DNA from 4 places in the Paenibacillus sp. FSL H3-0302 genome. Region 4 is predicted to be linked to each of the others. Evidence: predicted binding sites of a transcription regulator. Region 4 holds the regulator's gene; each other region holds the start of a gene.
What was found. The regulator Rex, encoded in region 4, represses fermentation and respiration genes when NADH is low (regulators of the CRP and FNR family bind a similar motif). The targets are predictions, from matches to a motif close to TTGTGAAATATTTCACAA.

Region 1 (7,715 bases), 2.0 Mb from region 4:
AAAGACGGGCAGTTGGGGTTTCTTTTTACAAGGGGAGGGCTTCGGGAAGGTGCAGGTAGAAAAAGCACTGGTGTAACTAAAAAGGTATCACTGACGTTATCTGAGGACGTTTGGCAGGAGATAGAGCAGGCTTGCGCGGATCAGAACGCATCTCGCTCCCAAGTATTTCGGAACATCATTGAGGCGCATTTTGTAAAGGAATCTAAGGAGAGTTAGGTGAAGTCTTTGCTAATCCATGTATCAAAAGATTCTCTTAGTACCGCTTTACAGGCAGCATTAAAAGCCATATCCGCGAATAGTTCCTCACGTGTTCTATCAGGAATACTTATTCAAGCGCAAACTCAGGGTCTGATATTAACAGCCAGCAATATAAGAATGACCATTGAATATAAGCTCCCTGTGAAGATGGATTCGATGGTTGTGCACAACACAGGTGAGATCGTCGTTCCCGCGCGTTATTTTTATGAGATCATTCGTAAGCTTGATCCTGGACTAATTAGGCTGGAAATCGTAGAGTCATTGATATTAAATATTCAATCAGGGAGCACTCAATTTCGTTTATGTGGAATGGATGTGGCAGAGTTTCCAAGAATCCAATACATAGATCATCCAAACATTCAAAGGATAAGCATGAAGAACACTCTCCTGAAGCAAATATTTAAAAGAGTGGTTTTTGCGGTCTCTTCATCGGAAACCAGACCTGTGCTTACAGGAGTTTTGCTGCAAATAGAGAAGCATAATATTCGTGTAGTCGCCACTGATGGCATCCGCTTCGCCCAGCATGTTGTTGAAAGCGTAGAAGATTACGGGACAGTTCCTTTAGATGTTGTAATCCCGGGCAGCACCCTGGAGGATCTTTTAAAAATATTAAACGATGATCCAGACAGCAGCACCGATTTAGAAATAGGCCCCAAGCAGATCAGATTTATTTCTAGTGGATTGAGGGTTCAGTCTGCTCTTCTAGAAGGAACTTATCCCTCTGTCAATAATTTAATCCCAAAAGCGTACCTCTCCGAAGTGATTGTTAAGAAGGATCGTTTGTTACATGTGGTTGAACGTATTTCTATATTGGCTAGTGAGAGTGTTATGCTCAGCGTACTTCCTTCTAACATGCTAAGTTTAGTGTCCAAGACTGCAGAAATTGGGGATGTAAAAGAAGAGATTCCTTTGGAGCATCTGGAAGGTGATCATTTTCGAGTAGCCTTTAACGGAAAATATTTCAGGGACATCCTTCGGGCGATCGATAGCGAGACGCTTAGAATCAGGTTCGCGGGAAAAGAAAGGCCGCTGGTGATCCTACCTGTAGACGCATCTTCGTCCACACTTTTTTTAATTACTCCTGTGAGGACGCATGATTGAGGATTTGTTAAGTACAATATTTGAGCAGGTTTGGGTGAATAGCTGCAACTGAGTCCGATAGTGTGATAAAACGAGCGAAATTATGGAAATAAGAGCAACTGAGTCCGGACAGTTGTTAAAAAGAACACCGCCTGCCAAATTTGATCCTAGACGTGCTGCCCATTGCTTAAACTAGCTGTCTTGGGCTCAACTTAACTACTTCGTGCGGAATTAGCTACCTATGGCTCAACCTATCTACACCGTGCGGAATTAGCTCCCTATAGCCCAACCTATCTACTCCGTGCACGAAATTAGTTACCTATTACTCAACCTTGCCGCCTACGTCCTAAACTTAGCCGCCTACATCTCGAAACCAACTACCTTTTGCTCGATTGAAATCGTAGCGGACCGTATTGCAGCTATTTCAGCATATGGGTTCATTTTGCAAAGGTTTCGGACTGTATAGCTCTTATTGCCCCTGATTTGTGCAGAAAAGGAGTGCATTTGAGCGAATAGCTGCAACTGAGTCCGATAGTGTGGCAAAATGAGCGAAATTATGGAAATAAGAGCAACTGAGTCCGAATTAGCCAAAACCCATCTCAACTTCACAGCTTTCCCAGACGGGAATGAGGTATATTTGATCTGGGAGGGGATGGAATGCATAATGCAAAGACGGCCATATTTTATTTCTCAGGTACTGGCAATACGGAGATTATTGCTAAGCAATTTGCTGAAAGGCTAAGAAGTAAAGGGCAAGATGTAGATTTGTTTAGAGTGGAAGATGTTTTTAAAGGCACTCGTTCTGTAGAATATGAAGCCTATGATCTTATAGGTATTGGTCATCCGGTTCTAGGCTTTGGCGCTTCCGGTTTTGTTGAACGTTTTGCAGAAGGGCTACCTGATTGTAATGGAACCCCGGTATTTGTATTCAAAACGGCATCCTCTCCACACTATATCAATAACGGTGCTTCGTTCTTTGCGTGGGAAGGGATATAATCCCTTTCACAATTCGATTTTGGCGATGCCATGTAATTTTTATATTAAATATGATGACAGGTTGAATAAGCAGTTGTATCAAGCCGCACAGCGTAAGGTGGAATTGTTTGCAGAGGAAATCGAAAACCGGACACTACGAAATCTGCCGATTCACCCTGTGTTGGAGCGGGTTCTGAGAACAGTATATTATTGTGAGGAGCACCAAGGGGGAAAATACTTCGCCAAAGGATTGCGTACAACGGACGCTTGCACACTATGCTTAAAATGTGTCAGAAACTGTCCAACATCCAATATTAGTAGCGGCGTAGAAGGAATTGTTTTCAGTCAAAATTGTTTATTATGTATGCGTTGTGTTTATTCTTGTCCTCAGAAGGCAATCCAAGCGACACGACTTAAGGCTAGCGTAGTAGATCCCTATACTGGAGGTCCGAAGCTTCATAAACTAATGAAGGATTCTGCGAATGATGGACGGTTTGTTACTCCCAAATCCAAGGGCTACTACAAGCATTTTATTAAGTATTTGGAGGAATGACATATGAATCTGTTTCGGATGGGATCGAAGCCACTGGGGATTGAGCGGATCAGCACATTTTTGGAGGATAATTATGTGAGTATCGGCTACCCCGGAATAGGGGATCTGGAGAATCTAAGCACAGAGGAACTTCGTGATCGATTGATTGGCACATACCAATATAGTGAGTTGGAGCTTACGCAACATCTGCAAGCCCTTCAGCTATTTGTACATACGATGCAAGATGGAGATTATGTGCTGGTGGCCGATGGAGATTGGGTACATCTCGGGGACCTCGGAGATTATTTTTACAACGAGTTTACTGATAATGTTGACGAGGGTACATGCCATCGGCGTGGTGTGACGTGGTTGAAAAGTGTGCCGATTTCTGAACTAAACACAGGCGTGCGGGAGTTATTTAACCAAAGTGCACCGGTTGTACAATATAAGGGTCCCAAACCAAGTGCTCGCTTGGATCTGTGGATTACAGGTGTTTCTGCTAATGAACAAGAAATGAATAGTCCGCTGGAATTGGATGAGGAGACACTCTCTAAGGCGCTTAATATTTTGAAAGATGCTTTGATTTGTGATGACTCCGAACGACGGGAAAGAGCAGCGATAGCCATTTTACAATATGCGAAGTAGAGCCCCTCTTGTATATCGGGCGTACGGTTCATTATCTTCATGATGAGTTCCAATTAAAAAACGTTCCACCCGCTACTTGCCTCGGATGGAACGTTTTGCTGTATCTATAATCAGATGAATTCAACGAACTCGTTGACTGGCTTACGGTAGCCGCGGGGTCTGATTTTATGTTTTTTGTCTTTGCCGATCGTGATCAGCATAACAGGTACCATATGATCCGGCAGATTTAAGGTGGATTGGATAGCATCAGCATCGAAGCCGATCATCGGGCAGGTATCCCAGCCTTTATCTTTGGCGATCAGCATAAAGTGCATGGCAGAGAGAGAGGCATTACGTATTGCTTCATCTCTTTGAAAAGCATCCTTATCAATGTAAGCATTGTTAATCATCTCTATTTGCTCATCATATTCCTCTTGTGACATCGCTCCTAAAGCTTTAAGCCCGCCATAGATTTCTGGAGCCTGCTGATAAGCATGCTTATCTCCTAGCACTACAATAACTGCTGAAGCAGTATGGATTTTATATTGGCCGTAAGCTGCTTCGCGAATTTCTTCTTTTAAGCTCTCGTTAGATATCACTTTGTAATTTGTATGCTGTAGATTATAGGCCGAGGGTGCCAATCTGGCATAAGAGAACATTTCCTCTAATTCATTCTGAGGGATGATAACCCCTTCCACAAAATTCATAGCGGATCTGCGTGACTGAATCAAGTCTGTAAAAGCGCTCATAAGTATTCCTCCGTTGTGTATGTATTCGGTTGTAAAATATCAACACCTGATATTTGTAAATGAACTAACTAAATGTTACTAACTCAAAATAACACAGCCTAAAAAATTCGTCAATGATAAAATTTATTGAAGTTAATCTTGAATACCCTGTTGTCAAAAAATAGGACATAAATTAGGATATTAGGATATGTAGAAACACAGTGGATGAAAGGGTGGATAAATTGATTAATAGTAGAGAACAATTGATGATAGATTTGCAAAGAATCGAAGAGAATGACTACGAGCTTAGAAGTGGAGAGGACATAAAGGATTATGTGAAGTTGATGCTTGAGCATATAGGAGATCCCGAGCCTGTACTGCGTGATGAATTGATTTATTCCACATTCTACAAATGGATTAATGAGAAACATTGGTTTAATGATGCGGAGCTTCGTGAACTGCTGTGGATACTTCTTGACGAGCAGCATCTTTTTTATCACATTGGGAATAAAGAAGATCTGACGGTGTATACAAGAACATTTTCTGTATTGGTTGTTGCTCTTATTCTCCAGAGGCATAGGGAAATGGCTATATTGGATAGCTCTGAATTTATAAAGGTGAAGCAGGGTTTGATTCGTTATTATGAGGAAGAACGGGACTTAAAAGGTTATATGGAAAAAGAAGGCTGGGCACACGCAGCAGCCCATGGCGCAGACGCCTTGGATGAGCTGGTTTTATGCTCGGAGAGTGATGCCGAGGTGCGGGAAGAGGTTCTGACAGTTATTCAAAAGATGCTTTATAACGATCAATACATATTCAGGGAGGAAGAAGATGAACGGATTGCTACTATTATAGTTACAATCATCGATCATCATTTACTTCCACAGCAGTCTATAACCGATTGGATTCTCAACTTGGCGCAATGTGGCAGTTGGCCTAGAAGCCACAGCCAGTACGTTAATCGAATAAATACAAAGAACTTCCTGCGTTCTCTTTATTTCAGGTTACTTCTAACAGAGAAGAATATGGACATTGTGGAGGTTTTATTGAAAACTGAGAAGAATTTGAATGAATTTGTACATTAATTCACTCAAACGGTTTTAATTAACACTAGTAATTTAAATAATTTATTATAATGTAATAAAAATCACAAATTTTTATGGAAATTCAAAAACTTTGTGACATTTATAACTTGATAAGTGCTATAATAGAAATATGGCGTTAAAAGTTCTTATGTTTTTCATTACTATTAAGCAGCAAAGCTTATTGCAGAGGAGATTTGGATATGTCAGAATCAATCACTCAAACACAACCTGAACAAGAATCACCAAAAGTAGCTGTTAGCAAGGAACAAATGGATGTTCTAGAACAGCTCTTGAAACCAGAAGTCCAGGAATCATTAACAGTCTTGGTGGAACAGCTGCCAAAATTAACTGAGCTTGTTGGCGTGCTTACAAAGTCCTATGACTTTGTGCAAACTGTCGCAGCGGATGATGTTTTGAAAAGTGATACGGTAAGTGCAATTAAAGAACTTGCTGAACCTGTAGTGCATTCCGCGAAGAATATGGCAGCTACAGTGATCGAAGCAAAAGATCGTGCGAATGAAAGTAACGAAGTTATTGGTCTTTTTGGTCTTATGAAGTTGTTGAAAGATCCGCAAGCGCAAAAGCTTTTCCGTTTCGTAAATGCATACCTTCAAGTTGCTGGAGAACGCAGTAAGCAGAAATAATCATTTTCATATCTTATACGTAAGGGACGGAGGAAACATCATGTCTAAACATATTGTCATTCTAGGAGCAGGTTATGGTGGTCTACTAAGCGCCTTAACCGTACGCAAATATCTCAAAAAAGATGAAGCTAAAATTACTGTAGTTAATCAGTATCCTACCCACCAAATCATTACAGAATTGCATCGTCTTGCAGCAGGTAGTGTTGCAGAGGGTGCTGTAGCTATGCCTCTAACTAAGCTTTTCGCAGGGAAAGATATTGACCTGAAAATCGCGAAGGTTAATTCATTTTCTGTGGAGAACAAACAAATTGTTCTTTCTGATGGTGTGACACTTACTTATGATGCGCTTGTTGTAGGTCTTGGCAGCACTACAGCTTATTTTGGCATTCCAGGGCTTGAACAATACAGTATGGTATTGAAATCAGCTGCAGATGCTAACAAAATTCATCAACATATTGAAGATCGTATTCGTGAATATGCGAAATCGAAAAATGAAGCAGATGCAAACATCCTGATCGGTGGCGGCGGCTTAACAGGTGTTGAGCTTGTTGGTGAAATCGCGGATGTATTGCCTACACTTACTAAAAAATATGGCGTTGATCCTAAAGAAATTAAGCTAATGCTCGTTGAAGCAGGTCCTAAAATCCTTCCAGTATTGCCAGATGCATTAATCGAACGTGCTGTAGCAAGCTTGGAAAAACGTGGTGTTCAATTCCTGACAGGTCTTCCTGTTACGAATGTAGAAGGCAATGCGATTGACTTGAAAGACGGTCAAAAAATTATTGCTAACACATTTGTATGGACTGGTGGCGTACAAGGAAATCCACTCATCGGCGAATCCGGTCTTGAAGTTAACCGCGGTCGTGCAACGGTGAATGAATTCTTGCAATCCACTTCCCACAAAGATGTATTCGTTGCTGGTGACAGCGCGGTGGTCTTTGCAGAAGACGGACGTCCTTACCCTCCAACTGCGCAAATCGCTTGGCAAATGGGTGAATTGATCGGATACAATCTGTATGCCTTCTTGAAAAATAAATCGTTTGAAAGCTTTAGCCCAATCAACTCTGGTACACTTGCTAGCTTAGGCCGTAAAGACGGTGTTGCCATCGTTGGTGCAAGTTCTACTCCGTTAAAGGGCTTGCCTGCAACTCTGATGAAGGAAGCAAGTAATATCCGTTACTTGTCCCACATTAAAGGATTGTTCAGCCTAGCTTACTAATATAGCTTAACCCTAAACCCTGCTCAAATCTGAGCGGGGTTTTTGTTATTGTTTTTTTAGTGAAATGTTTGCATTATTGATGTTTCACAGTAGGCTGTATTCATTGTATTTGATATAATAGATTGGGTTATATTAACAGAGGTAGTTAGAGGAGGATTTCATTTATGATATTCCAACAAAACGATGTCATTCTGTTTCAAGGGGACAGCATAACAGACTGGGGGCGTAATCATGAAGACGCTTCATCACTTGGAGTAGGTTATGCAATGATGGTCGCCGCTCGTCTGGGGTATTTATATCCAGAGAAGAATCTTACTTTTATTAACCGTGGTATTGGTGGCAACCGTATTGTTGATTTACAGGGACGTTGGGATAAGGATTGTCTGGATTTGAAGCCGACTTGGGTGTCCATTTATATTGGAATTAATGACACTTGGCGGCATTTTGATTCTGGTGAAGAAACCACTCCCGAGCAGTTTGAAGCTTCATATCGGGACCTGATCGAACGTACTCGGAAATCTTTGGATGCTAAATTAGTGCTTATAGAGCCTTTTGTTTTGCCTGTACCGG
Region 2 (7,715 bases), 280 kb from region 4:
TAAATGCAGTTATCGGCATCAGCCAGATTCTCAAGGGTCTTTCTTTTATGGCTGTATTGAACCGTCAAGCCTCCAAAGCCATTCTCTGGAATAATGAACACAATGACCATTATGTGTTTTACTACGGGGATTTTAATTGGAACAGCTACACAACCGATCCTTCAGTAGAAGAGCTTCATACACGCAGCAATCTGATTGTAGAGAAAGCGAGAGAGTATATTGACGAGAACTATGCGCAAAAAGGATTAACCATCCATGAAGTGGCTAAGAAAAACCATGTCAGCCCCAATTATTTGAGCTATCTGTTTAAGAAAAATACAGGTTACAACCTGTGGGAATATGTAATTAAGCTGCGGATGGAAGAAAGTCGGGAGATGATTTTGAACACAGATCTTCGCAGATACGAAATCGCCGAGCGTGTAGGTTATGAATCACCGGAGCATTTTAGTAAAATTTTCAAAAAATATTATGGGATTAGCCCCAGTGAATTGAAGAAGTAAAAACACATACTACTTCGGTAGATTTAGACATGTTCAGTACAACCCTCATTTTCTACAATTTAAGGTAGGAAGCATTTTGCGAAAAATGCTGAAAGAAAAATGGAATGAGGGAGCCTGATGAATCAAACCGCAGTTGTATCCGAAAATCCGCCGGCGCTGAAGGGTACACCTTACAAGCAAAACCGCTGGAAGAAAAACTTTTGGGGATATATGTTCCTCGTACCTGCTGTGATTATTTTTGTAATGTTCTTGTGGGTGCCAATTTTTAAAGGCTTGTTGTACAGCTTCTACCATGTTGATTTTGTAAAAGGGAATAGCTTTGTTGGCTTTGAGAACTATGCTAGAGCCCTTAGTGATCCGGATGTTTTGACCGCGTTAAAAAATACAGGGTATTACATGCTTCTATGTCTTATTATCGGGTTCTGGGTTCCGATTGCTTTTGCTATTATGATCTCGGAGCTGAGAAGGTTTGGGGGCTTTGTGCGGGTAGCGGCTTACCTACCTTTTGTAATGCCTGGTGTGGTGCTATATGGACTCTGGAGATGGCTTTATGATCCTGTGGGCCCAATCAATGCAGTATTAAGCTCGCTTGGTGTGGACCAGGTTGCCTTCCTGACAGATACAAGGTGGTCGATGATTTCCCTTGTTTTTATGGAGACGTGGCAGCAGTTTGGATCAGGGATGTTAATATACTTGGCTGCTGTACTCAGCATTCCGCGGGATTGGTATGAAGCAGCTGAGATTGATGGGGCGGGTGTGTGGGCACGTATAAAGTACATCACATTGCCTTCGCTACGTAATTTGATCATTTTGATGTTTATATTACAGATTATCGGGACTTCACAAGGGTATCAGTCACAAATGGCGCTGCTTGATGGTGGGCCGAATAATACTACGCTTACCTATGCGCTGCTGATCGTAAAATATGCTTTTACGCGACTCGATTATGGAACAGCGACTGCGCTTGGCATGCTAATGTTCATAGTCCTAGGTGGTTTGGGCATTTTACAGTTCAAGCTTAACAAGGAGGACAACTAAGATGAAGAGCGCAGATAGAGGGATTCTCTCAGAACATGATTTGAAAAAAACAAGCAATAAGATCGTTTATGGCTTGATGTGCGTGGTTATTTTGATTATGGTGTTTAGCATGCTGTATCCGATCTGTATGACGTTATTTAACGGACTGAAATCGAATCAAGAGGTGAACTCATTCCCACCGCATTTTTTCCCGCAGGAATGGCACTTCAGCAACCTTAAAGAAGCGATGAACTACATTGATCTGCTGATGTTCCTTAAGAACACTATTTATATTTTTGTGGGGAATATGGTCGTGACACTAGTCGTATTGGGAATGTCTGCTTTCAGCATTTCTCGTATGAATGTTCCTTACAGAAAGGCAATTTATTTCTTTTTCCTGATGACATTATTTATTCCGGCGACCAGCTACATGATTCCCAACTTTGTCAATCTAAAAGAGCTTGGATTATTGAATCAGTACGCTGCCTTTTGGCTGCCGGCTGGTGCGAATACATTCTATTTTCTACTCTTAAAGAACTTTTTTGATGGGATACATCCTGAAATTTTTGAAGCCGCGCGGATTGACGGCTCCTCTGAGCCGAGAAGCTTTTTCTCCATTGCAGTGCCATTGTCGGTTCCGATATTTGCTACGCTGGCGATCTTTATCTTTTCTACTGCATGGAATGACTGGTTCTGGCCATCTCTGGTTATGCACAGTGAAGAGAAATATACGCTCGCGACAGCAATCTATAAATACGTTATTAATGTAAAGGCACTTAATACGAATATTAAATTCGCTATCCTATTTATCGTATCGTTGCCGCCGATCCTTGTCTTCCTGATCTTCCAAAAGTTCATTATGCGTGGCGTCGCATTATCAGCAGTTAAGGGATAAGCGCGGATCGACGAATTTAGTCACGGATCGTAAACATGCACATGAAAGGAATATAAATGCACCTCGTTTGTAAACGATTTCTCTTTTATGATCGATATGTAAGATAACTATGAATTGAAAAGGGGAGTTTCAATGCGTAAGTACTCTAGCGTGCTACTAAGCCTCCTTGTGGCCGGATCATTGTTAACCGCATGCGGCGGTAACAACAATAACGGAAACACAACAGGAAACAAGGAAGGGGAAGCGACTACTGCGCCAACGAATGCTGCAACAGATAATGCTGGCAGTGCTACAGCAGCGCCAACTGATGATATCACACAAAGAAAAGTGACCATCAAAATTCACTATCCAACCCCTGACCTAACCGAAGTTAGAGCACAGGAAGATGACAAGATCAAACGTTTCCAAGAGGAGTATCCGAATGTTGAAATCGTCAAAGACGATTGGCAGTACAATGTAAGTGAAATCGGCATCAAAATGGCAGCGAATGAAGCTCCAACCTTCTTTAACACTTACGCTACAGAAGCAAAATTCCTAGTTGAAAAAGGCTGGGTAGCTGACATTACGGATCTGTGGAATAAATACGAATTTAAGGATCAAATTAACCCGGTTCTCCAAAACCAATTTATCATTGACGGAAAAGTATTCGGCGTTACTCAAAAGGGTTATGTAACAACCACAATGATCAACAAAAAAATGCTGGATGAAAAAGGCGTTGCTGTTCCATCTATGGATTGGACTTGGGATGATATGCTGAATACCGCGAAAGGTGTAGCTGATACCAAAAAAGGGATTTCCGGTATTGCTCCAATGGGTAAAGGGAATGAAGCAGGCTGGAACTGGACCAACTTCCTGTTCGAGGCTGGCGGTGAAATTCAGAAGATTGAAGGCGGTAAGGTTGTAGCTACTTTTAATTCTGAGGCTGGGATTAAAGCGCTGGATTTCTACAAGAAACTTAGATGGGAAGCAAACGCGATTCCTCAGGACTGGGCACTGGGCTGGGGTGATGCTGTAGGCGCATTCCAACAAAGTCGTACAGCAATGGTAATGGCTGGATCTGACGGTGTTATTGAGCAAGCGTTGAATCAAGGCGGTCTGAAACCAGAAGATGTACTTACGTATCCAATGCCTGCGATGGAAAAAGGCGGAAAACACACTGGGGTACTTGGTGGTGACTACCTTGTAATCAATCCAAATGCAACACCAGACGAGCAAGAAATGGCATTCCGTTATATTACATTTGATTACTTCTCCGATAAAGGTCTAGAAGCACTGGATGCGGTTCTGCAACAACGTACAACGGATGGCAAATACTTTATTCCGCCGCTCTTAGATTACTATTCTGCAGATTCTGACTTCGGTAAGAAAACAAAAGCTGTGTATGATAAATATACAAATGTATATCAATACAGCCCTGATATTTTAGGCTTGCTGGACGGTAAACCGGAAGCGCAATACAATACACAGGACTACTACGCAACCATGTCCAATGTAATTCAAGAGCTGTTCTCCAAAAAGGGAACAGATTCCAAGACACAGCTTGAAGCTGCTGCAAAAACAGTGCAAGAGAAATTCTTCGATACAATTAAAGTAGAATAGGCAAGGAAGGACAGAACCGGCTCCTTTAGGAGTCGGTTTTTTTATGTTTATATTATTGATATTTTTATAAATCAACACGACGGATGGCTTCCGACTATTTTTTAGAGGGTCATGAGAAAAATAGAGTGTCAACAAAATTAGATTTGTATTTTTAAAATATTTTTGCGAGCGGAAAGGTAGAAAATGGGTATCGGTTCTTGTCTTTTTAAACATAAACTTTAGATTTAAGGAATAATACAGCATAAATAATGGTAAAAAACCTATAATATGATCGAATGAAAGCGCTTTGAAAACAAATCAAAAAAACTTTATACTTTGTGAAAGATTTCACTATACAAGGTGGAAATGATGTGATAAGATAAATGTGTAGAGAAAAACAACCTAAAAATTGACAGGAGGACGAGGGAGATGGCAGTTAAGAACGAAGTCGCCGCCCAAGTTAAACAAACTACCGCTGAAGAGTATATTCAGACTTTGGTGGATAAAGCGAAAAAAGCACATGAGGCATTCATGGCGCTGGATCAAGAGCAAGTTGACACAATCGTTCATGCAATGGCGTTGGCTGGACTCGACAAACATATGTACCTCGCTAAATTGGCTGTAGAAGAAACTGGCCGCGGGGTTTACGAAGACAAAATTACTAAAAACATCTTCTCGACAGAATATATCTGGCACGGAATTAAATACGATAAAACAGTAGGCGTTATTGAAGACAATGCTTATGAAAGCTTCCAAAAAATTGCTGAGCCCGTCGGAATTGTAATGGGTATCACACCGGTAACCAACCCTACATCCACCACGATGTTTAAAGCGTTGATTTCGATTAAGACACGGAACCCTATTATATTCGGTTTCCACCCATCTGCGCAAGAGTGTAGTGCAGCAGCTGCTAGAATTCTTCATGATGCGGCTGTAAAAGCTGGCGCACCTGAGAACTGTATCCAATGGATTGAAATGCCAACGATGGACAAAACAAACGCTTTGATGAACAACCCTGACGTTGCACTTATTCTCGCAACAGGCGGTTCTGCAATGGTAAAAGCAGCTTATAGCTGTGGTAAACCAGCTCTTGGCGTAGGTCCTGGTAACGTACCTGCATTCATCGAAAAGAGCGCGGATATCGATCAAGCCGTAACGGACATCATTCTTTCCAAAACATTTGATAATGGTATGATCTGTGCTTCCGAGCAAGCTGTTATTATCGAAGAACCAATCTTCGATCAAGTGAAAAAGAAAATGATCGCTAATGGCTGCTACTTTGTTAACAAAGAAGAAGCTGCCAAACTTACTAGCGGCGCTATGAACGTTGATAAATGTGCGGTTAATCCAGCAATCGTTGGACAATCCGCAGTGAAAATTGCTGAAATGTGCGGCATTCAAGTTCCTGCCGGCACTAAGATTCTGGTAGCAGAACTTGAAGGTGTAGGCACTAAATATCCATTGTCCGCTGAAAAATTGAGTCCTGTGCTTGCTTGCTACAAAGTTAAAAACGCAGATCAAGGTATTGAACGCGCAGCACAAGTTGTTGAATTTGGTGGTATGGGCCATAGTTCGGCTATCCACTCCAACAATGAAGAAGTAATCATGAAGTTCTCCAACCGTCTGCAAACAGGACGTATTCTCGTTAACTCGCCTTCCACTCATGGTGCGATCGGCGATATCTATAACACTAACATCCCTTCGTTGACGCTGGGCTGCGGATCTTATGGTCGTAACTCCGTGTCGCAAAACGTTACAGCAATTAATTTGATCAACGTGAAAAGGGTGAATCGTCGTACCGTGAATATGCAATGGTTTAAAGTACCTGACAAGATCTATTTCGAAAAAGGCGCTACTCAGTACCTGACCAAAATGCCTGATATCACACGTGTCGCAATTATCACTGACCCAATGATGGTTAAGCTTGGATATGTTGAGAGAGTTGAACATTACCTGCGTCAACGCCAAACTCCTGTAGCGATCGAAGTGTTCTCGGAAGTTGAACCAGATCCATCGACAACTACAGTTGAAAAAGGTACAGCAATGATGAACAGATTCCAACCGGACTGCATCATCGCACTTGGTGGTGGTTCCCCAATGGATGCTGCAAAAGGAATGTGGTTATTCTATGAACATCCAGACGCTGACTTTAACGGTCTGAAACAAAAATTCATGGATATCCGTAAACGGGTTTACAAATTCCCTAAACTTGGAAACAAAGCTAAGTTTGTAGCGATTCCAACTACTTCGGGTACAGGTTCGGAAGTAACATCTTTCGCAGTTATTACCGATAAAACAACTGAACAACACACTAAATATCCTTTGGCTGACTACGAGCTAACTCCAGACGTAGCTATCATTGATCCAGAGTTCGTATATAGCTTGCCAAAAACTGCTGTAGCTGATACAGGTATGGACGTATTGACACATGCCATCGAAGCTTATGTATCTGTTATGGCGAGTGACTACACGGATGGTCTGGCAATTAAAGCAATCCAATTGGTATTCCAATACCTTGAAAAATCGGCTCTTGAAGGCGACAGAGTTGCCCGTGAAAAAATGCATAACGCATCAACACTTGCTGGTATGGCCTTTGCTAATGCTTTCCTGGGTATTAACCACAGCTTGGCGCATAAATGGGGCGGTCAATATCACACTGCTCACGGTCGTACTAATGCGATCCTTATGCCACACGTTATTCGTTACAATGCTAAGAAACCTACGAAGTTCGCTTCGTTCCCTAAATATTCACACTTCGTAGCTGACGAGCGTTATGCAGAAATCGCCCGTATTCTGGGATTGCCAGCTCGCACAACTGAAGAAGGTGTAACTAGCCTGATCAATGCTATTCGCGACATGAACAAAAAACTGGGTATCGAAGAATCCTTCCAACAATTGGGCTTTGATCCTAAGGATTTTGAATCCCATGTAGATTACTTGGCTGACCGTGCATTTGAAGATCAATGTACAACTGCCAATCCTAAGCTGCCGCTGGTATCTGAACTCGCAGATGTATATCGTAATGCTTTCTACGGAAGATTTGATAATTAATATTTGGTTAAGTAGATAATAGGATGGTTGTGGATTAGATATAAGTGACAAATATCACCGGAAAGGTGATATTTGTCACAGTCTATTTATAGAAAATAAACTAAAATGTTTATATAAACAACGGTCCCATATATGGAACAATGATTGTGAATTTTCGAACAACCATATTTTTCTTGGGATCACGAGACACGGGATCAACCTTCAAGCCCGCGATCTCTACAAATATAATATAAATATAGATGGAGGGATTTAGCATGTCGGTGATTGAAAAAGATGTACAAGAAGTGAAATCCGGTTGGAGAAGTTTTACAAAAGGTAAATGGTCCAGAAAAGTTGACGTTAACAACTTTATCGCAAGCAACATTAAGCCTTATGAAGGAAACGAAGAATTCCTCGTAGGACCTACTAGTAACACAACTGAACTGTGGAAGATTATTTCCCAATTGAGCAAGGAAGAAAGAGAAAGAGGCGGCGTATGGGATGTTTCCCTAGATACTGTCTCCACAATCACTTCACATGCTCCAGGCTACATTGACAAGGACAAGGAACAAATTGTAGGCGTACAGACTGATGCTCCTTTCAAACGTTCCATCCAGCCATTCGGCGGGATCAAGATGATGGTTGATGCTACGAAGGCTTATGGCTTCGAGCTTCCACAAAACATCGTTGACATG
Region 3 (7,715 bases), 2.3 Mb from region 4:
ATACGGCTCACCGATATGGGGCGCGTTCTGTTGCTCTGGCTCATCATGCTGATGATCAGGCAGAAACTGTAATTATGCGTCTATTACGCGGAAGTGGCTTATCTGGACTGTCGGGTATCAAGTGGAAAAGAACAGAAAAAAAGGTGGAACTCATTCGCCCATTCCTACGTATTAACAAAACAGCACTTTTAGGGTTATGCCAAAATGAAGGTTTCACTTATGCTGAGGATGCCACCAATCTGCTGACGAAATACAAGCGGAATGCCATTCGTTTGGAAGTTCTTCCTTTTCTGGAAAAGTATAATGGCAGAGTGAGGCAATCCCTCGTACAGCTTGCGGAAATTGCGGGAGCTGAAGATGAGTATATGGAGACGTCTGCGGCAAAATGCTTTGAAGAGCTAGTTTCGGAAGGGGATGGGAAATACACCTTTAACAGAGCTTCATTTGCTGCCATACCCTCCGCTTTACAACGGCGTTTGATTAAACTAATATTAAATTATCTGTCGGCGGATTTATCTGCCCTTGATTTCCCCAAGATTGAAGCTGTACGTCGGGGAACGCTGCAGAGCTATCCCACCACCTGGAGCTTGGATTTGGGTGGAGGCCTGACTTGTGTGCGGCAATATGATAGTATCTTGTTCTCGTCCAAGCCCACGACGCCACAGGCAAGCTATACATATCGTCTGTTTTTACCGGACTCTGAGCTTAAATTGGAGGAAATAGGTAAGGTGATGTCGATGGCGGTACTGGAGAGAGAAAACTTTTTTGTACAGGGGGAGGATTATGGGAAGATGTCGGCTTGGTTTGACCGTGATGAACTGGTCTTTCCACTGACGATACGATCCCGATTGCCTGGAGATACCATAAGGATCATGGGATTAAACGGAAGCAAAAAGGTAAAAGATATTTATATTGATGATAAAATACCTGCTTCCGAACGGTCATTGATTCCCCTCGTTTGTGATGGTTTGGGCAATATCGTCTGGATTCCGGGCGTAAGACGCTCGATGCATGCCGCAGTAGGGCGGCACACGACCTCCGTACTTCTATTGTCTCTGGCAGAGCTGGATGACCACGAAGTCACGTAATGGTCGAAGTAAGTCTTTCATAGTATAACTTAGGAGGTTTCGCAAGTTGCAAAACGATATTCAAGAAGTATTGATCACCGAAGAGGAACTTCAGCAGAAAATTAAGGAGCTCGGTCGAACACTGAGCGAAGAATACGCAGGTCGTACCCCTTTAGTAATTTGTGTACTAAAAGGTGCGTTTATATTTATGGCAGATTTGGTTAAAGCCATTACAGTACCTGTTGAGATGGATTTCATGGCAGTGTCCAGCTATGGAGCATCCACCAAGTCCTCTGGAGTAGTCAAAATTATTAAGGATTTGGATGTATCGGTAGAAGGCCGCGATATCTTGATCGTTGAAGATATTATTGACAGTGGTCTTACACTCAGCTATTTAATTGAGTTGCTCCGCAACCGGAATGCTGCTACTATCTCTGTGGTTACCTTGTTTGATAAACCATCAGGCCGCACTGTTAATCTTGAAGCCAGCTACACAGGCTTCGTGTTACCTGACGAATTTGTAGTAGGCTACGGATTGGATTATGCCGAGCGGTATCGGAACCTCCCATATGTTGGAGTACTGAAACCTGAGATTTATTCCAATTGAACTAAGGACTGCCTCGATCATACGGATCGGATACCCACAACTTCCTTTATTTGAGGTGTCCCAAGAGGCTATGGTACAATAACTTGAGTGTTGTGAGAGGAGGTAGGGGATGAATCGGTTCATCCGGAATTCTGGTTTTTATTTGATTTTATTTTTAGTCGTGGTGGGTATTGTCCAGTTTGTGAGCAATGGAAATGAAGCCGCCGATTTCCCTAGATACGACGAGTTACGGCAGGAGATCAAGAACAACAATGTGAAGGATTTGACGGTTCAGTTTGAGGGTAATGCCTTTCTGGTCACAGGTGAGTATAGAGAGCTGCCTGCCGATACTAAATCGAAAAGCTTCTCCACATATATTCCTCCTACAGATGCCGCTATCAATGAACTGATTCAAGCCAGTGATGTTAATGGGATTGAATTAACTCAGAAGAAAATGGAAGGTACCAGCATTTGGCTGACATTCCTTTCTTCAATTATCCCACTGGTAATTATGTTCATCTTGTTCTTCTTCCTGTTTAACCAGGCGCAAGGTGGCGGCGGTAAAGTCATGAATTTCGGCAAGAGCAAGGCTCGGTTATATAATGAAGAGAAGAAGAAAATCAGCTTTGAGGATGTAGCAGGGGCGGACGAAGAGAAGCAAGAGCTTGTCGAAGTCGTTGAGTTCCTAAAAGATCCACGCAAATTTGCAGCTGTCGGCGCACGTATTCCTAAGGGCGTATTGCTTGTAGGTCCTCCGGGAACAGGTAAAACATTGCTTGCCCGTGCGGTAGCAGGTGAAGCTGGCGTTCCTTTCTTTAGTATTTCCGGTTCTGACTTTGTGGAAATGTTCGTGGGTGTCGGTGCTTCTCGGGTACGTGATTTGTTCGAGAATGCTAAGAAGAATGCTCCATGTATTATCTTCATTGATGAAATTGATGCTGTGGGTCGTCAGCGTGGCGCCGGTCTTGGTGGCGGACATGACGAGCGTGAACAGACGCTTAACCAATTGCTGGTTGAGATGGATGGATTCGGTGGTAACGAAGGCATTATTATTGTAGCGGCGACTAACCGCGCTGATATACTTGATCCGGCATTGCTTCGTCCAGGACGTTTTGACCGTCAAATTACGGTTGACCGTCCTGATGTGAAAGGCCGTGAAGCTGTACTTAAGGTTCACGCTCGTAACAAACCGCTTACGAAAGATGTAAGACTGGATGTTGTTGCTAAACGCACAACCGGATTCACAGGTGCTGATCTGGAGAATCTGCTGAATGAGGCAGCTTTGCTAGCTGCACGTCGTAACCGTAAAGATATTTCCATGATTGAAGTGGATGAAGCTATTGACCGTGTTATCGTAGGTACTGAGAAACGCAGCCGTGTGATCAGTGACCGCGAGAAACGTATTGTAGCTTATCATGAAGCAGGCCATACTATTGCAGGTTACTTCCTTGAGCACGCCGATATGGTGCATAAAGTTACTATTATCCCACGCGGACGTGCAGGCGGATATGTTATTATGCTTCCGAAGGAAGATCGGATGATCGTTACCAAGCAGGAGCTTTTGGATAAGGTTACTGGATTACTTGGTGGACGTGTTGCTGAAGAATTGTTTATTGGTGAGATCGGTACGGGTGCATACAGTGACTTCCAACAGGCTACGCGCATCGTGCGTGCCATGATTATGGAGTACGGTATGAGCGATAAGCTTGGACCTATGCAGTTCGGATCTTCTCAAGGTCAAGTATTCTTGGGTCGTGATATTGGGCATGAACAGAATTACAGTGACTCCATTGCTTATGAGATTGATCAGGAAATGCAGAACTTTATTACTTCGAGTTACGAACGTTGTAAAGATCTGTTGATCAAACACTCCAAAGAAATGCACTTGATTGCCAATACATTACTTGAGAAAGAAACACTTGAGCTTGATCAGATCACACAACTGATTGAACAAGGATTCCTTTCCGAGGATGGTAAACCAGAGGGTGGCGAAGGTGTTGCCCATGAAGTTGGCGAGCCTGTCATCGACAATATCGGTGATGTGCGAGTTCGCATTCAAGGCAAGCCTGAGGATGAACAGTCCACACTTCCTGACCTGTCGAAGGATATCCCGAATAACCCTGATTCTGAGGGTAATGACGGTTCCGGTGATGACAACAAAGGTGGGGGCACTAGCCTTACCTAATTGGGTCCACCATTCATATGATGTAAATTTATCCGGAGAACGTAACTGTTCTCCGGATTTTTTATTTTAATTTTTAAGGGATTCTATGCCTTAAAGCCTGTCCAGTTACATTGACAGAGGCTGGAACGTTGTGTACATTAGTGATTAATATTACTTACTATTTATATCAGCATGTTCATTTTTTCACCATGATGGCGCATGCCATTTGATAACATCATGTCGGCGAAAAGCCGCGAGGATTTAAGGGGGAGAACAATCGGTGGAAGCTCTGGCGCTTGAGCGCAAGCAGGAACAGAATCGAGAACTTCGTATACGTCTTGAACAGCTTAAAAAGGAACGAAACGCAATCATTTTAGCTCATTATTATCAACGTGATGAAATTCAGGAGGTTGCCGATTTCCGGGGCGACTCTTTTTTACTCGCTCAGAAGGCTGCAGAGACAGATGCAGAAGTTATTGTATTCTGCGGTGTTCATTTCATGGGGGAAAGTGCAAAAATTCTAGCCCCGAACAAAACCGTCCTTATTCCTGATGAACGTGCAGGCTGTCCAATGGCAGATATGGTCAATGTAGACGGTTTGCGTAAGCTAAAAGCTCAACATCCAAATGCTAAAGTAGTCACTTATATCAACTCGTCCGCGGAGATTAAAGCAGAAACCGATATTTGTTGTACCTCTGCTAATGCTGTGAAAGTAATCGAATCCCTTGACGCCGAAGAGATTATTTGGGTCCCAGATAAGAATCTTGGTCAATATGTACAAGATCAGACGGGCAAGAAGCTGATTATTTGGGAAGGCTATTGCAACACTCACGACATGTTGACCGTCAAAGATGTAGTAGAAATGAGAGCAAAATATCCAGATGCGGAATTTGTAGTTCATCCAGAGTGTCGTCCTGAAGTAGTCGCCATGGGTGACTATGTAGGCAGCACTACATCAATTCTGGAGTATTGCCGGAAATCGGATCGTAAGCAATTTATCGTTGGAACGGAAGATGGTACCGGATATCAGCTTCGTAAGGATAGTCCAGATAAAGAATTCCATTTTGCTACCAAATTTCTTGTTTGTCCTAATATGAAAGTTAATAATCTAAAAAAACTGGTGAAATGCCTGGAGACGATGAAGCCACAAATCTATGTACCGCCTGCTGTCGCCGACAAAGCCAGAACATCCCTAGAGCGCATGCTACAAGTCCGGTAGCATGCGCTACTCTTTCGTTGAAACAGGTGAAAAGCGGTCATGATTCCACAATATTTGGTTGATTTTGATCTTCGGGATATTCCTACGGTAAAGACAGATTGTATTGTTATTGGTTCAGGGATTGCCGGGTTATTCACAGCTATTAAAGCCAGTGAAGATCGGCGTGTCATAATGATCACAAAGAAATCAGTAATGGAAAGTAATACTCGCTATGCACAGGGGGGGATCGCAGCTGTTATAGCTGAGGATGATTCCCCTGCTTACCACCGGCAGGATACCTTAATGGCCGGAGCAGGTCTTTGCTCCTCAACAGCTGTCGATGCACTTGTTAATGAAGGGCCGGAAGGCGTTCATGAGTTAATTCGCTTAGGAACTCTGTTTGATAAGGAAGATGGGGTACTGGCTTTGACTCAGGAAGGTGCGCACAGCCACCGCCGTATTTTGCATGCTAATGGGGATGCTACAGGTTATGAGATTGTTCGTGCATTGGCGGAACAGGTAGCCGAACATGAGAATATTGAGGTCTGGGATGATCATTATGTTATCGATCTCATCACTGAAGGTGGAGAATGTGTAGGCGCATTATTGCAACGGCCCGGTGGTGGAAGGTTGTTCCTGCAAGGGGATGCGACCATTCTGTGCTCTGGTGGAGCAGGACAATTATATCGATACACTACCAACCCAGAAGTAGCTACAGGAGATGGAGTAGCAATCGCCTATCGCGCTGGGGCTCATATACGAGATATGGAATTTATTCAATTTCATCCTACAGCACTTAGTTACCCGGGAGCTCCTAGATTTTTAATCTCCGAAGCTGTGCGTGGGGAAGGAGCAGTCTTGCGCAATATTAATGGAGAACGGTTCATGGAACGTTATCATGACCTGCTTGAGCTGGCTCCGCGGGATATTGTAGCACGAGCTATTGTAAGTGAAATGGAACATACTAAATCAACGTTCGTTTATTTGGATATTACACATGAATCTCCAGAGATGGTGAAGCATCGGTTTCCCACAATATATGAGACATGTATGGGCTATGGACTGGATATTACAAGTGATTGGATTCCAGTGGCTCCCGCTGCGCATTATATGATGGGGGGGATTAAGACCGATCTGAATGGAGAGAGCACCATCCCACGTCTGTTTGCTTGCGGAGAGGTTTCCTCCACAGGCCTGCATGGCGCTAACCGTTTAGCTAGTAATTCATTATCTGAGGCCATTGTATTCGGACAGCGTATTATTGATCGGATTCATGAGCTTTCCCCGCTGGACCGTGATGTTTTATCGGTTAACAGTAACGAGGGACGTGTAGATTCGCCAACTCAAGCTATTGTGGAACGTCGTTTGAAGCTACAGAAGGTAATGGTTCGATATGCCGGACTACGTCGTAACGAAGAGATGTTACTTAAAGGACTAGATGAATTAAAACGACAGCTGCCAATCTTTGGATCAGCATTGTCCAAACGTGAGGAATATGAATTTGCTAATATGCTGACCTGCTGTTTGCTTGTGACAGAGTCTGCTCTGGCACGGGAAGAGAGCCGTGGGGCGCATTACCGTGAGGATTATCCGCAGCGGGATGATGATCAGTGGCGTAAGCACCTGCTTCAAATTCGCGAACTGGGAATAGTGGAGGAATTAAGCGATGATGTTTAATGGTTACAATGAAGAGCTAGTACAATCCATCAAGGCTTGGTTGCGGGAAGATGTTGGTTCCGGAGATGTAACCACGCAGATGACGATTCCAGTGGGCCATGAGTCCAAAGGGATTATTCATGCCAAGGAAGACGGTATAATTTGTGGCATTCCAATTGCAGAGCTGGTCTTTGAAATTGTGGATCCGGCACTTAGTTTTACAGCCCTTGTCGAAGAAGGCCAAGCTGTAACTAAAGGGACAGTAATTATTGAGGTTGAGGGCAGCACACATGCGATTCTAACAGGTGAGCGGCTTGCGCTTAACTTGATGCAGCGTCTTTCGGGTATGGCATCACGTACAGCTTCTTTCGTGCAGGTGTTGGAGGGATTACCAACTCGTCTAGTGGACACACGTAAGACAACACCAGGTCACCGGATGCTGGAGAAATATGCTGTTCGTATTGGTGGAGGCTTTAATCACCGTTTTGGGTTATATGATGCAGTTATGATCAAGGATAATCATATCAAAGGCGCAGGTGGTATTCGGCAGGCTGTAGGTCGTGCCCGGAAGAACATCCCGCATACGATGAGCATCGAAGTGGAGACCGAGAATTTAGAGCAAGTCGAAGAGGCGCTGGCAGCAGGTGCTGATATTATAATGCTCGATAACATGTCTAACAATATGATGAAGCAAGCCGTGGCTAGGATTAAATCGAAAGCTCCGCATGTTAAGACAGAGGCTTCTGGCAATGTATCGTTAGAAACCTTACGCGGGATTGCTGAAACGGGTGTGGATGTGATTTCTGTCGGGCGCCTTACGTACTCCTTCTCCAGTCTGGATATCAGTCTAGACCTTAATGCCAAGAAGGAAGGGCCTTTGTCATGATGCTTGCTGTCGATATCGGTAATACCAATATTGTTCTCGGTGTATATAGAAAACGCGAATTGCTGCATCATTTTCGGCTAAGTACTGCGCGTCAATCGACCGTGGATGAATATGGAGTAATGATACACAATCTTTTTCACATGTCAGGTGTATCTGTC
Region 4 (7,715 bases):
CTTTGAAGGTCCATCCTTCTTGCGTTTCTTCCCGGCACCTGCATTTACCGCAAGTCCGCCTCTTAAATGAGCAATGATAAGTAAGGCCGTGAGCATCCCAGCAGCAATTACTATCGGGAATATATTAATGCCTAGAAAAGCCATAAAAATAAACAAGACAGGAATAAATCCGATTAGAATTTCTTTAAGGTATTTAGGCATTATTCCATACCCCCAATGTCGCAGGTTTACGCGGCAAAATAATAAATTTGCTTTCTTTTCCATTACTCAAGCTTACATAGACATTATTGTCATCAATTTCTGTTGAGGCTATCACATTTTTATATTGCGGATATTGCGCTTTGAGTCCATCAAGTTCTGTGGGTATAAGTGTATATTTACGGCTCTCCATGGCTTCGGCTACAGAGAACATCGCTTTATCCCAGTATTCATCCAGCAGTTCACTGGAGTTCTGTTCTACATCAAGTTTTAGTGTACGTCCATCAATCATCGATTTTCCTTCTTGGGAGACGTACTGAACCAGTTCACGTAATTTCGTGCCTGGCTGGAGATCAAGTTTCAAAGTGACCTCATTGCGGTTAATACTGATATGAGAATTATTGACGCCCTCATATTGAGATACAATCTTCTGAAGTGGTTCCTGCATTGCAAACTGACGATACAAAAAGAAGCCACCAAACAATAGAGTAGCCGACAGTAGAGACGTTATCAGCACAGGTACAAGACGTAATTTCAAGAAACGTCCTCCTCTCAAAGATGACAAAATATAAAGCTCATTATAATAATTTATAGCTACTTGAGAGCTCATCAGAGAGACTGAAGTCTCTTATTGCTGTTCTAATTACAAGTAGTAGTATATCACAGGTGTATATACTAATTTCAAAATAAATGTGAATATATTTAAAATTTAATTTTTTAAATATTTCCATCAATACCAAATAAATTCCTCACTTTCGACAAAATCGGCCTTGATTTTTAATCAATCGGCCTATTTTCGTATGTGAATATAAGAGAATATTCGGTGATAACCACCCATTCAGTATATCACTTAGTATATCACTTTTGTACATCAAATAAATGTAAACAAGCGAACTTATAATAAGTTCGCTTGTTTACTATGCCACCCTTAATTTCCTTATGTTCAACTTAACTTTTAGGTAAACTGTAACCTTCGCCCATTCGGGACCCATCCGAAAAGCGATAAAATTGATAATAATACCGACCGCTCTGTTTATAAAAAAGCTGCCAAGCATACTCTCCGTTATATACTCCCGGCAGCAAGCGTTCAATCGTTATGTCCGGAAGATCAGCTTTGATAATGCCGCGTATTTGGGCTTCCGAGGTTCCTTTACTTAGTTCCTCAGCAAACACTGCGTCGTCGCCTTCAGCAAATTTTCCATCTACCGTAAAGCGGACCCAGACCATAAGAGCAGTCCCGGCTTCATTTTTCCCAGTTAATACCCAGTACACTGCATTTTCATCCCAAACCGATTTTTGTGCTTTGGTTACCTGTGTTAGACCCGCTCTGGTTTTGGCAACATCCTTAGCGATATCACGCTCGTTCCATTGATCTTTCATAATATAGGCATAGAACTGGATAAGTCCAAACCCCAGGAGCAGAATCAGAACTGACCCCAGGAGGATCCATTTTTTCCTTTTCTTCAAGGTACAGCTCCCTTTCTAGTAATATATCTTTTTTGATTATATAACACACCCGCGCGTTTATCCAAAATTTCATAATTTTCTAGCTTTCCCAGCCTTAAAAATACACAAAAGGCCGCAACTTTTGCTAAAAGCAAAAAGTCGCAGCCTATTATTTATTCGTTATTCTCCAGACTTAACGCTTCAATAAACCTTCGAAGGCTTCTTGCGCTTTACGCCGGATAGCTTCCTCATCCAGGGTTAAGCATTGTCCATGCTTGATGACCTGTATACCATTCACCCACACATGCTCAACATCCTTAGCGCTAGCAGAGTAAACTGCATGAGACAACAGATCTGTGTGTGGCAGCAAATGCGGCTGATCGATATCAACAGCAATGAAATCTGCTTTCATCCCTACAGCAAGTCTGCCTACATTATTTAAAAAGATGGACTGCGCGCCATATTCTGTAGCCATACGCAGAGCCTCTGGAGCTGGAACAGCCGTTGGATCACCGCTGACACCCTTATGAATGAGAGCTGCAAGCCGCATCTCTTCAAACATATCCAAGTTATTGTTGCTTGCCGCGCCATCCGTGCCAAGAGACACCTTCACACCAGCTTTTAGAAGATCAGTAACCCGAGCCACTCCGCTAGCCAGCTTCAAATTACTGCCCGGATTATGAGATACACCCACATTATGGCGAGCCAAGATCTCAATCTCTTCATCATTTAAATGAACACCATGTGCAACTATCGAGGGACGTGTGAACATGCCAAGCTTCTCTAAGTGAGCTACAGGACGCAACCCGTAATCCGCCACATTTTGTTCCACTTCACGTTTCGTTTCGGACATATGCGTATGCATCGGTAAATCCAGATCATGCGCTGCCTGCACGAACTTAACCAGGAAGTCCGGAGGGCATGTATAAGGGGCGTGCGGCGAGATCATAGTAGTAATTCTACCTTCAGCCTTTCCATGCCAGTTACGGGCAAAAGAAATCGCTTCCGCAAGCTTGTGATTCTGTACATCCTCTGGACATAACCCGATCACACCACGCATCAATACGGAACGGATACCTGATAACTCAGCTACCTCGGCTACTCGGTCCATATGATCATACATATCGAGGAAGGTCGTAGTTCCACCCTTCAGCATTTCCAATACAGATAAGGAGGTTCCCCAGTATACATCATCACCGGTGAACTTTTCCTCCATTGGCCACATCTTCTCCTGAAGCCACACTTGTAGCGCTAAATCATCTCCATATCCACGCAGCAAAGACATCGCCGCATGACCATGTGTGTTTACAAGTCCAGGCATGAACAGCAGACGGCTGCCATCAACCACTTGCACTCCAGCTTCCATCTGAGGCTCTTCTTTTCCTATGTAAGTGATTAAATCATCTTCAATAGTCATATATCCACTCAGAACCGGCTCATCCGTTCCCGGAGTCAGAAAATACCCGCCCTTAATTATCGTTTTATTGTTGTTCATGTTCGCTTTCTTCCTTTCCATCCCGCAAGTAATAAGCAAGACTTTGCAGATCAGTTGTAAAATCAGCTGCATGCACCCGGATATTCGGTGGTGTCTTCAGAATCACAGGGGCAAAGTTCAAAATCGCTTCAATCCCAGAAGAAATGAGAATATCTGCTACATTTTGAGCTTCTGAATCAGGTACGGTAATAATGGCAATGCGAATACCTTGCTCACGAATCGTGCTGCCTAGTTCATCCATCGGTTGCACAGTAAGGGAGTTGATCTTACGTCCAACCTTAGGAGCGTACGAATCAAATATAGCCGTGATTTTCATAGTATCTTTAAGATATGCATTGTAATTAGACAAGGCATGTCCGAGATTACCTGCTCCAACTAAAGCTACATTAAGCTGTTGATCCAGCTTCAGGATATGACGGATTTTCTCAATAAGATACGTTACATCATAGCCGATACCTTTTCTGCCGAAGTCACCAAAATATGCTAAATCCTTACGAATCTGTGCGGGATTAAGATCAAGCTTTTGTCCAAGTTCCTGAGAGGAAACTGTTAATATTTCGCGATTCTGGAGATCATTCAAAAAACGCAAGTACACAGGTAGTCTGCGAACAACGGCTTCTGATATTTTTTCCGATTTCATATTTTTCCTCCTAAAAATAGTAATGTTCTTGTGAAAATCCATATTCAAACGTCTACCTCTCCTTATTAAGGACGGTACTGTAACACACCGCCCTTAAGGATAAGGAGGAGCTAAACTGAAGACGAGCGTTTTAAGAAGCGCCGCCATCCTCTAGCCATTCCGCTATGCGTGGGACCATTTGATCAGTAAGCATATGCTCCATTTTGGGACCAGGCAATGAATAAAGGAAATACTTCCCGTAATGAGATTCAATAACCCTTGTATCATAAACAATAACTATTCCGCGATCCTGCGCCGTGCGAACCAGTCTTCCGAATCCCTGCTTAAAACGAATAACCGCTTGAGGAACAGATAATTTCATGAACGGATTCTTCTTCTGGGCCTGTAATAACTCCGACTTCGCTTCCGCCAACGGGTGATTCGGCGGTTGAAATGGAAGTCTCACGATGGCCAGGCAAGTCAGTGCTTCACCTGGAATATCTACACCTTCCCAGAAGCTGCTCGTCCCCAGCAATACGGATGCTGCACTGTCCTGAAAGCGGCGGATCAGCTTGCTCCGGCTGCCACCTTCTACGCCTTGACCAAGCACCGTAATCTCTTGTGAGGCTAAAGCCTCTTTAAGCGGATCATATACCTGACGCAGCATTTTATAAGAAGTAAACAGAACCAGCATCCGCCCACGTGTTGTTTTAGCAGCTTCCGATAATGACTGTACGAGTGTATCGACAAATCGAGCATCGCCCACACTGCCCTTCACACTAGGAAAATCACGCGGTATAACTAACAGTGCCTGCTCGCGATACTTAAAGGGAGAAGGAAGAAGTGAGGTCATTAGACGTCCTTCTTCCGCAGCTTCGTTAAGTCCGAGATTATCAATCATAAATTGAAAAGACTTATCTACAGACAGCGTCGCCGAGGTAAGCACGATGCTTTTTTTCTTATCGAAGAACAACTCTTTAAGCTGGCTGCTAACATCCACAGGGACGGCATACATCTGCAGTGATTTGCTGCGGTAATTTCCATTTGCCTCCAGCCAATATACTACATTATCGTCATTCAGCCCCATAAAGAATCTTACTTGCTCACGGATGGAAGCCAAATCCTTAAATAAACCGCTAATATCAGTAACAAGACTGTCTGCTGAGGATTGGCTTTCCTGGTCGCGCATCTCGTTAAGCATTTTATCACCCTTACGGATGATGTCGCTTAACGTCAGATTCATAGTGTTCTCTAGTGCAACCAATTCATCCCAATCCTTCGGCTTACGGGCGGGAATCAACCGCATAACCAGTTGTCCCGCTTCCCCTGCCCCTGCATCACTGCGTTCCGGCAAAAGGCTGAACAGCTTGTCGCTGAGTGCATCCCAGGTTTCTTTGACGTTAAGCAGATCCGGGTAGATCCGATCGATGACTCCGCTCCATTCTGAAGCCTCTTCACTGCCTGACGACTGTAATATTTGACGAAGAGCAGGAAGCTGTCCGTTTCGGCTATCTTTATACAGCCGCGATAATGTGTGTGCCACAGTGAAATGCTTCATATGCATGCCAAGATGTTTACCAGCCACATCTTCTAAATGATGTGCTTCATCAATGACAAGATGCTCGTAAGCCGGAAGCAGCTGGTGCCCAGCCTTAACATCTGCGAATAGCTTGGAGTGGTTCGTAATAACCACGTCAGCAATCCCAGCTTCATGCTTGGCCCTATGATAATAACATTTGCGGAACCAAGGACAAGAACGGCCCAGACAGGAATCGGTATCGCTTGCCACCGTCTCCCAGAAATCACCGCCCCGGCCGCTTAAATTCAGCTCTTCATCATCCCCTGATTCACTTTGAGTGAGCCATACAATCATCTGAGCGGCAGTAAGCGCATCTTCCCTTGGGCTTATAAAGTCCTTTTTATTAATTTTATGCTCAAACTTACGCAGACACAAATAATGCCCTCTTCCCTTAAAAATAGCAGCTTTAAACGGAAAAGGAACTACCTGCGTTAACAAAGGGATATCCCGCTCGCGCAATTGGTCCTGCAGATTAATGGTATGAGTGCTGACCATGACTTTTTCATTGGTGCGAACGCTTTGATAAATGGCAGGCAACAAATAACCGAGCGATTTACCGGTTCCTGTGCCCGCTTCGATCAGTAGGTGTTTGTCTTCGGCAAGTGCCGTCATCACCTCATTGATCATAATATCCTGAGCTTCCCGGCTTTCATACTGCGGTAATGTGTCTTTAAGTCGTTTGGTTACTTCGTCCATATAATCAGTAAAAGATAAATTCGCTAGCGGATTCTCAGCATGTTCATCTCTAGGTGGCGCTAACTCCGTCCAATCTCCTACTGCAAGCGCTAATTGACGATAGAAAGTCAGATCACCTTCGGGCTGTAGCGTTTCCGCTTCCCGCTCTCGCAGCAGACCATCAAAGTACCAGCCCAGATCACTATCCTCTTCGGTAAACAGCTCACAGAGTCTCTGGATCGTAAGCAGCGGCAGCTCGTAGAGCTCCTCCAGACATTTCAGCAGCACTAAAGCAGTCGCAAGTGCATCACTATCTGCCTGGTGCGGACGATCATGTGTCACTCCAAAATGAGCACTGACAGAGCCTAGTTGATAAGATGTGAGCGAAGGAAAGCAAATTTTCAGAAAATCAATCGTATCCAAAATCCGCCCTTGAAATGGCAAATAACCACAACGATCTAAAGCATTTTGTAAAAAATGGAAGTCGAAAGCGACATTATGCCCTACAAGCACAACATCATCCAAGAGCGGAACAAGCTCCATCATCATCTCATCCAGCTCAGGCGCATCCTTAACATCATCATCGGTAATCCCCGTCAGACCTGTTATAAAAGGAGGAATCGGCGTTCCGGGCTTGACATAGGAACCATATACCCGGGAGATGGACCGGTCTTCTTCTATAATTGCAAGGCCAACCTGGATAATTTCACCCACGGATTGGGTTCCTGTTGTTTCAAAATCAAGCACGGCAAATTTCATTATAATTCTATTCCCTTTCAATTGAGACTCTTAATCAGCATAACAGAAGTTGCGAAAAAAGGCGATGCACACCACTGGTTCAGGGGATGCATCGCTTGAATGGAAATTTCCAAAACCGTTATTCTTTTACAAAAGGGAAACCAGCTGATTTCCAAAATGCAGCTTCCCTCCACGACGGCGGCATACCTCTAAGTTAACGTTTGGTTCCGGAAGCGCAGGGTCATGTTGCAAAGCAAGATCAAACAATTCCTGCGCTTCATTGAAACGTTCCTGTGAGGCTCGTATGCAGCCTAAAGCATTATAAACCATGGCTTTCAGCTTGGTTTCCCGTATCAAGCCCAGCATATGGTTCAGATGACTCCAAGCGGCCTCACCGTCACCTTCCTGCAGATAAGAGATGGCTAAATATAATCGAGCAGCCAAGCTATCCGGGTATTGCGCAATAACTTCTTTAAACTGATCAATACACTTTCCATACATCAGCAGCTTATAATACCCCTGACCTCTTACAAAGGAATCCATACATAGCTCTGGTGCTTCCTGTTCCGGCACTTCCTCTTCGACCACTGCTGTAAAATCCGCACTTTCGCGAAAGGAACTAAGCTTCTCAGCAAAAGCGAGCCATTCATCCATCACTTTGTCGCTCAGTCTATGCAGCATATTATAATTGCATAAAAGCTCGTTCCGGCGGGCACCCTCCGCTGTAGGGTAATCTGTTACGATCTCCTGAAGCACCTTGTTCATTTCAGCAAACAAATGTTGAAACATGGGCGATCCCCCCTTACTGAAGATGAAATCAGTTCAGCTTGCCTGACTTCATTTTCTGCGAGATCGGGGTCTTTCATCCCTGCCATTCATTACATGGCGTAAGTCCATACATTATGCGATTGTAGCATGCAATTCATGATCAGCCAGCTTCACTGGTTTGTTATTCTCATCCACGA

Region 1: MHH50_RS11715 (DUF1641 domain-containing protein) is a predicted target of Rex. The motif match lies at 5,333-5,350, and genes of this name have one in related genera.
Region 2: adhE (bifunctional acetaldehyde-CoA/alcohol dehydrogenase) is a predicted target of Rex. The motif match lies at 4,327-4,344, and genes of this name have one in related genera.
Region 3: nadA (quinolinate synthase NadA) is a predicted target of Rex. The motif match lies at 4,010-4,027, and genes of this name have one in related genera.

What each region holds. Positions count from the first base shown of each region.
Region 1 covers NZ_CP150284.1:2,682,383-2,690,097, forward strand. Annotated here, with positions in the region: gene MHH50_RS11680 (hypothetical protein) at 1-216, shown strand, start outside; gene dnaN (DNA polymerase III subunit beta) at 217-1,359, shown strand; gene MHH50_RS11690 (flavodoxin domain-containing protein) at 1,996-2,334, shown strand; gene MHH50_RS11695 (EFR1 family ferrodoxin) at 2,360-2,866, shown strand; gene MHH50_RS11700 (hypothetical protein) at 2,870-3,490, shown strand; gene MHH50_RS11705 (nitroreductase family protein) at 3,601-4,218, opposite strand; gene MHH50_RS11710 (DUF2785 domain-containing protein) at 4,464-5,282, shown strand; gene MHH50_RS11715 (DUF1641 domain-containing protein) at 5,483-5,926, shown strand; gene MHH50_RS11720 (NAD(P)/FAD-dependent oxidoreductase) at 5,967-7,145, shown strand; gene MHH50_RS11725 (SGNH/GDSL hydrolase family protein) at 7,310-7,715, shown strand, end outside.
Region 2 covers NZ_CP150284.1:4,924,734-4,932,448, reverse strand. Annotated here, with positions in the region: gene MHH50_RS21970 (response regulator) at 1-500, shown strand, start outside; gene MHH50_RS21965 (sugar ABC transporter permease) at 618-1,538, shown strand; gene MHH50_RS21960 (carbohydrate ABC transporter permease) at 1,540-2,412, shown strand; gene MHH50_RS21955 (extracellular solute-binding protein) at 2,545-4,011, shown strand; gene adhE (bifunctional acetaldehyde-CoA/alcohol dehydrogenase) at 4,420-7,041, shown strand; gene pflB (formate C-acetyltransferase) at 7,296-7,715, shown strand, end outside.
Region 3 covers NZ_CP150284.1:70,986-78,700, forward strand. Annotated here, with positions in the region: gene tilS (tRNA lysidine(34) synthetase TilS) at 1-1,088, shown strand, start outside; gene hpt (hypoxanthine phosphoribosyltransferase) at 1,135-1,674, shown strand; gene ftsH (ATP-dependent zinc metalloprotease FtsH) at 1,784-3,838, shown strand; gene nadA (quinolinate synthase NadA) at 4,098-5,036, shown strand; gene nadB (L-aspartate oxidase) at 5,076-6,692, shown strand; gene nadC (carboxylating nicotinate-nucleotide diphosphorylase) at 6,682-7,557, shown strand; gene MHH50_RS00360 (type III pantothenate kinase) at 7,554-7,715, shown strand, end outside.
Region 4 covers NZ_CP150284.1:4,648,950-4,656,664, forward strand. Annotated here, with positions in the region: gene MHH50_RS20625 (AAA family ATPase) at 1-201, opposite strand, end outside; gene MHH50_RS20630 (hypothetical protein) at 194-736, opposite strand; gene MHH50_RS20635 (DUF5590 domain-containing protein) at 1,147-1,665, opposite strand; gene MHH50_RS20640 (amidohydrolase) at 1,838-3,139, opposite strand; gene MHH50_RS20645 (redox-sensing transcriptional repressor Rex) at 3,126-3,779, opposite strand; gene dinG (ATP-dependent DNA helicase DinG) at 3,910-6,771, opposite strand; gene MHH50_RS20655 (hypothetical protein) at 6,898-7,539, opposite strand; gene panD (aspartate 1-decarboxylase) at 7,651-7,715, opposite strand, start outside.